2 linked regions of the Tautonia marina genome follow. The protein of the gene in region 1 interacts with the protein of each later gene in a pairwise test. Links are inferred from orthologs where the notes say so. Each region holds a gene or a part of one and is shown on either strand. Other genes may lie near its edges. The genes, in order: leuS and ligA.

Region 1 (3,740 bases):
GGGTGCCGAGCCTGGAGAAGATCCAGCGGTTGATCGGCTATACCCCGACCCGGAACCTGGGGCAAATTCTGGCGGATGTGCGGGCCGAGGCGGAACGGCCGAGGGGGCCGATCGAGTAGGGGAGGCTCCGCCCCTCGATCCCGATCCTTGATGGGAAATCGGGGATTGATTGGTTTGAAGAGGTTGGAAGGAAGGGCAAGGCTGAGAGGCGACCGCGCGGACCCCTCACGCCGGCCCTCTCCCCGCTCGCGGGGAGAGGGGGAAGGGGGCGGCGAAGGGATCAACCGCCGGAGACGACGAAGTTGACGAGCTTGCCGGGAACGACGATAGCCTTGCGGATCGTCTTGCCTTCGAGGAGGGAGGCGATCCGAGCGTCAGCGCGGGCGAGGGATTCGAGGGCGTCCTTGTCGGCCTGGACGGGGACGACGAGGCGGGCCTTGATCTTGCCGTTGATCTGGACGGGGATCTCAACCTCGTTGTCGACGAGCAAGGCGGGGTCGAAGGTGGGCCAGGGCTCGTAGGAGAGCGTCTGGTCGTGGCCGAGGATCTGCCAGAGTTCCTCGCCGAGATGAGGGGCCATCGGAGCGAGCAAAAGGGTGAACGTCTCCATCGCGGCCTTCGGGCGAACGTCGCGGCTGGTGAAGACGTTGACAAACTCCATGAGCTTGCTGATGGCGGTGTTGAAGCGCATGGCTTCGAGGTCGTCGGTCACGCCGGAAACGGTGCGGGCGACGACTTTCGCAGCCTCGGGGTCGAGCGGCACGTCCTGGACCTGAGAGGCGAGCTGGATGTCGTCGGATTTGTCATCGACGATCATCCGCCAGGCGCGGCCGAGGAAGCGGTAAACGCCCTCGACCCCCTTCATGCTCCAGGGCTTGGTGGCTTCAAGCGGACCCATGAACATTTCATAGAGTCGGAGGCTGTCGGCGCCGTAGTCGGCGATGACCTCGTCGGGGTTGATGACGTTGCCGCGGCTCTTAGACATCTTGTGGGCGCGGGCATCGACGCGGATGGAATCGTCATCGGCGAGAACGAAGCTGTCTCCCTTTTTGGTGACGCGGTCCTCTGGCAGCTTGATGGGAACGACGGGGCGAAGGGTGTCGCCGTCCTGGGCAACGTGGCCGCCGTCGATCTCGGAAACGACCGACGTCGAGAACGTCCGGCCGGATTCGTCCTGAAAGGCGGTGTACTCGGTCTCGCCGAGGATCATTCCCTGGTTGACGAGGCGCTGAAACGGCTCGGCGGTGGAAACGAGGCCGCGATCGAACAGGACCTTGTGCCAGAAGCGGGAGTAGAGCAGGTGCAGGACCGCGTGCTCGGCGCCGCCGACGTAGAGATCGACAGGCATCCAGTAGCGCTCTTTCTCGGGGTCCCAGGGGCGATCGGAATTCTTCGGGTCGATGTAGCGGAGGTAGTACCAGCACGACCCGGCCCACTGGGGCATGGTGTTGGTTTCGCGGAGATAGGCGTCGGAATAGTTCACCCAGTCGGTTGCCTTAGCGAGGGGGGGCTCGGGCTTGCCGCTGGTGGACGGCTTGAAGTCGTCCATCTCAGGGAGGCGGACGGGGAGATCGGCCTCGGGGACGGGGCGGGGGCGCTCGTCGCGGTCGAGGAGGATGGGGAACGGTTCTCCCCAGTAGCGCTGTCGGCTGAAGAGCCAGTCGCGGAGCTTGTAGTTGATGGTTTTACGACCGAGGCCGACCGATTCGAGCCAGCGGGTTATGGTGGCCTTGGCGGTCTCGGTCCCCTTGCCGTCGAGGGTGATCTCGGGATTCCTGGAGTTAACGGCCTCTCCATTCCCGGAATAAGCCTGGTCAAATCTGCAGAAGGCCCCAGGATCACTCAAATAAGACGTTTTTATGTCTGCAATGAGATTTGTAGAGCCTTTAGGGGCGTTCTGGTAGAGCCATTCGTCGGGCGGCATGACTACCGGACTAATTGGCAAGTTGAAGACTTTAGCGAATTCCATATCGCGTTCGTCGTGGGCCGGAACGGCCATGATGGCGCCGGTGCCGTAGCCCATCAAGACATAATCCGCAATCCAGACGGGCACGGGCTCGCCGTTGGCGGGGTTGACGGCGAAGCCGCCGGTGAAGACGCCGGTCTTGGTCTTGGCCAGGTCGGTGCGGTCGAGGTCGCTCTTGGCGGCGGCCTGCTGACGGTACTGGGCGACGGCGTCGGCTTGCTGGGGGGTGGTGAGGCGATCGACGAGCGGGTGCTCGGGGGCGAGGACCATGTAGGTCGCGCCGAAGAGGGTGTCGGGGCGGGTCGTATAGACGCGGATCACGTCGTCGGGGGCGGATTCGGGCCATCCCGAGGACAGTCGGGCCTGCCGCCAGTTGTCGAAGTCGCCGCCGCGCTTGATCTTGAAGTCGACCTCGGCCCCCTCGGAACGGCCGACCCAGTTGCGCTGCATGTCCTTGATGGCGCGGGGCCAATCGACGATGTCGAGATCCTCGATGAGTCGGTCGCCATAGGCGGTAATGCGAAGCATCCACTGCTTCAGCGGCATGCGGACGACGGGGTGATTGCCGCGCTCGGACTTGCCGTCGATGACCTCTTCATTGGCAAGCACGGTGCCAAGGGCGGGGCACCAGTTGACGGGAACCTCGGCGCGGTAGGCGAGGCGTTTGGAATCGCGGTAGGCATCAGGGTCGGCGCAACCGTCGGGGAGGGGAAGCTCGGCGATGGGGCGTCCCTTGCCGACGCGGGAGCGGCCTTCGGGGTCGGTCCAGGAGAAGTCGGGGTCGTACCAGGTGTCGTAAAGCTGGAGGAAGATCCACTGGGTCCACTTGTAGTAGTCGGGGTCGGTGGTATCGACCTCTCGGGACCAGTCGTAGGAGAAGCCGAGAGCCTTGATCTGGCGTCGGAAGGTGTCGATATTTTTCTGGGTGGTAATGCGGGGGTGGGTGCCGGTCTGGATGGCGTACTGCTCGGCGGGCAGGCCGAAGGCGTCCCAGCCCATGGGGTGCAGGACGTTGAAGCCTCGCATGCGCTTGAAGCGGCAGAGGATGTCGGTGGCGGTGTACCCCTCGGGATGGCCGACGTGCAAGCCGGCGCCGGAGGGGTAGGGGAACATGTCGAGGATGTAGAGCTTCGGCTGATCGGGGACGAGGTCGGCGACGCGGAACGTTTCGTGCGCGTCCCAGAAGGCTTGCCACTTCGTCTCAATGCGCTGGGGGTGGTAGGCCGGCATCGACCGCGGTCTCCTGAGCGATCTGATCGGAAAAAAAGTTCGGCCGGGGTCGCGTTCCGCGGGATGCGCGGGTCGGGCCGATTGTTCGGGCGGGGGGTCGTGATCGAATCCAATAGCATACCGCCCGGAGGGGTTTGAAACCAGCGCGGCGGGGCGAGATCGATCGGGCTGGAGGGGATGTGTCGATTGTACCGGGCAGAGCGTGGAAGGATTTGCAAGAGTTACACGGGGCGTCGGTCGAGTCTGGCGGGGGACTTGAGGGTTTTTCGAGAAATCTCGGGGGGTCGATCGGCCCGTCGTCCCGACGGCGTGTAGACTTGAGACGAATTCGAGGAGCGTGCCCCGCCGGCTTCTGGCCGATTGGCTTCGCTCGGCACCGCCCTTGCTTCAGCACCTTTTGCACTTCACACCGCGGTACAAATCGAAATTCTTGATTGGAGGTCACGATCATGGACGCGCGATGGCAGAGGCTCCGAACGAGTCGCCTGACCCGTCTGATGGTGTTCGGTCTGGCGGTTGGAATGGTCACGATGGTCGGCTGCCG
Region 2 (3,203 bases), on another replicon or contig:
TTCCGACCGGCCCAGGACACCTGTTCAACCTTCATTCGCAATCGACGACGTGTGGGCGGACCGGCTTCGACCAGCACGCTCTGTCCACTGAGCACCGGGATCCCGAGCAGGTCTCCATCGATTGCAGCTTCTGGATCGTCTCGAAGGAGGAAACGAGCGGCGGCATTGGCATGAACGATCCGTCCCGAATCACTTGCCACGACCAGGATCCCGTGCGGATGATCCTGGATGAGTCGTAACAACTGAGGATCAACGACCTGCGGCATCGCCGGTCGCTCTCCTGGCCTCATCTCGGGCTTGATGTGTTGAGTCGACATCCGGTGTCTGCCTCACCGATGATGCAGCGTTCTCTGTCTTCGAGGGAAGGCCCAAAGCTTCCCGACGACCATGGCGGCCCAGAATCCAACGCCTCGAGGCCACGTGGCTCCTTTGCGAAGCTGCGATCGCTGACCCGCTCTCAACGCTTCTCGAACAGGGAGAACGCCCAACACGACTTCTCACGCAACACTTACCAAAATCAAGAAGCGCAGATAGGATGGGTCGACCACTCCGTAGCGATCCACCGATTGATCATTCATCCGTCACGTTCTAATCCCTCAAACGGCAGAGAGGCAAGGAAAACTTTCAAAAAATCGAGGGCAAGGTCCATCTTGGTCCGTAAGTGGTCCCTGGAACTCAGCCGTCAGATTCCTGCCGCCATTCGATCGAGTTCGTCCTCATCAAGAATCGGGATTCCCAGATGTCGGGCCTTTTCAAGCTTACTGCCGGGATCAGCCCCGGCGATCAGGTACGAGGTATTCTTGGAAACCGAGCCGGTGACTTTTCCACCGGCCCGCTTGACCAGGGCTTCCGCCTCGGCTCGTGATCGCCTCGGAAGCGTGCCGGTGATCACCACCGTCTTGCCGGCAAGAGGGAGCCCCTCGGTTCCCTGAGGTTCCGGGAGCGGTTCGGGAACCACTCCCGCGTCGAGCAGGTCGTCAACGAGTGCCTGATGGGTCGGATCATCGAAAAAGTGTCGAACGCTGGCGGCAACCACGTTCCCGACCTCGGGAACGGCCTCCAGTTCCTCCAGAGAGGCCGACCGAACCGCATGGATCGACCGGAAGCGGAGAGCAAGAATTTCGGCGATCCGGGTCCCGACGTGACGAATCGTCAGGGCCGTCAAGAAGCGGTCGAGGGTTCGGTGTTTGCTCTGTTCGAGGTTCTGGACGAGATTGGCGGCCGATTTTTTCCCCATGCGGTCGAGCCCGGCAAGGGTCTGTTCGTCGAGCCGATAGAGATCACCGAGCGACCGGACGAGTCCTCGATCCACGAGTTGGTCGATGAGTTTCTCCCCCAGACCATCAACATCCATCGCGTCTCGGTGGGCAAACCAGTGAATCCACTCCTTAAGCTGCGCAGGGCATTTCGAGGGGGGATTGGTGCAACGCGCATCAACCTCCCCCGGAGCCCGTTCGATGGGGGCCTGGCAGCTCGGGCAGTGATCAGGAAACGTGTAGGGCTGTTCCGATCCATCCCGAGCATCCACTTCGACACGGACCACCTGCGGAATAATCTCTCCGGCTTTCTGAATCACCACCGTATCGCCGATCCGAACCCCCTTGCGCTCGATCTCGTCCGGATTGTGCAAGCTTGCTCGCTTGACGACCGTGCCGGCCAAGGGGACCGGCTCCAGCTCAGCCACGGGGGTCAGCTTGCCGGTCTTGCCCACCTGAACGGTGATGCCAAGAATCCTCGTAATCGCCTGCTCGGCTTCATATTTATATGCGATGACCCATCGGGGGCTCTTGGAACGAGTCCCAAGTCGGGCACGTTGGGCGAGGTCGTCTACCTTGATCACCAGACCGTCGATCTGGAAATCGAGGTCATGGCGCCGGGTTTCCCAGGCGATCGCGTGTTGAATGACTTCCTCGATCTCCTCGAAGACCGCGTTGTGAGGGCTGACGGGAACACCCCACTGGCGACTCAAAATCAGGATCTCGCTGTATGAGGGCGCATCGATTCCGCGCACGTCTCCCAGCCCATGCGCGACAAACAGGAGCCGACGACGACCGCAAAGCTTTGGATCGAGCAGCTTCAACGAGCCTGCCGTGGCGTTGCGAGGATTGGCAAAGGGCAAGAGCCCCTCGGCCTTTCGACCTTCGTTGAGCCGGGCCAGTTCGGAGTTCGTCATATAGACCTCGCCCCGAACCTCCAGTAATGCAGGAGGATCGTCGAGGAGCGTCAGGGGAACTCCCCGGACGGTTCTCAGGTTGGAGGTGATGTCATCGCCTCGTTCACCGTCACCGCGCGTGGCGCCGAGAACCAGGGTTCCCGATTCGTATCGGAGCGAGACGGCGACCCCATCAACTTTCAGCTCAACGACGTACCGAATCGTCTCACCGTCGGTCAATCCCTTCCGAACCCGGCGGTCCCACTCTCGAATTTCGTCAAGCGTATAGGTATTCTCAATTGAGAGCATCGGCACAGCATGCCGAATGGTCTCAAACGCGGTGATCGGCTCACCACCGACGCGTTGCGTGGGACTGTCGGGGGTGATCAGCTCCGGATGAGCCGCTTCAAGATCTTCAAGTTGCTTGAGCAACCGGTCATATTCCCGATCACTGATGATCGGGGTCGCCTCGACATAGTAGAGACGATTATGTTTCTCGATCTCTCGGCGCAACTCATTCACGGCTTGGACAACTTCGTCGGTCGCCATGCGTGATCGCCCCTCCGGGGAAGCGCCCGTCAGAAGTCCCTGAGGGCGAGAGAGGTGTTCTATTGGCGGCCGCTTCCGAATACGACGGAGGCGGCCTCCCTCATCATGCAATGCCTCAACGCTTCAAAATCGATCAGGCCTCGCTGACCCAGTGCTGACCAGCGAGGTCATAGGCGAGCAGTTCCTGGGGCGTAAACCAGAGGGCGATCTCACGATCGGCCGACTCGGCGCTATCGCTGCCGTGGATCAGGTTGTTCTGCTTGCTCACCGAAAAATCACCACGGATGGTGCCGGGAGCAGCCTCGATGCCACTGGTCTTGCCCATCATCCCCCGAACGACCGACACGGCCTCCGGCCCGGCCAGGACGGCAACGACGACCGGCCCTCCGGTAATGAATTCGATCAGACTGGGAAAGAAGGGCCGTTCCTTGTGCTCGCCGTAGTGCTGCTGGGCCAGTTCCTGACTGACCTGAATCATCTTCAAAGCGGCGATCCGCAGCCC

The links.
Region 2: the proteins of leuS (region 1) and ligA interact in binary tests that used the Escherichia coli proteins (3 or more experiments, as listed by UniProt). The link is inferred for Tautonia marina from one-to-one orthologs.

The regions. Positions count from the first base shown.
Region 1 is NZ_WEZF01000029.1:81,093-84,832, reverse strand. Bases 81-3,501 are described here. They hold leuS (leucine--tRNA ligase), read right to left. Parts: upstream 3,197-3,501; coding sequence 281-3,196; downstream 81-280. Other genes in these bases: GA615_RS25235 (GDP-mannose 4,6-dehydratase), read left to right, coding at 81-119. In the rest of the region: more of GA615_RS25235, read left to right, coding at 1-80; GA615_RS25225 (peptidoglycan recognition protein family protein), read left to right, coding at 3,646-3,740.
Region 2 is NZ_WEZF01000044.1:6,247-9,449, reverse strand. Bases 193-3,076 are described here. They hold ligA (NAD-dependent DNA ligase LigA), read right to left. Parts: upstream 2,702-3,076; coding sequence 683-2,701; downstream 193-682. Other genes in these bases: ndk (nucleoside-diphosphate kinase), read right to left, coding at 2,835-3,076; GA615_RS26960 (hybrid sensor histidine kinase/response regulator), read right to left, coding at 193-317. Also shown: more of GA615_RS26960, read right to left, coding at 1-192; more of ndk, read right to left, coding at 3,077-3,203. UniProt on the Escherichia coli protein: DNA ligase that catalyzes the formation of phosphodiester linkages between 5'-phosphoryl and 3'-hydroxyl groups in double-stranded DNA using NAD as a coenzyme and as the energy source for the reaction.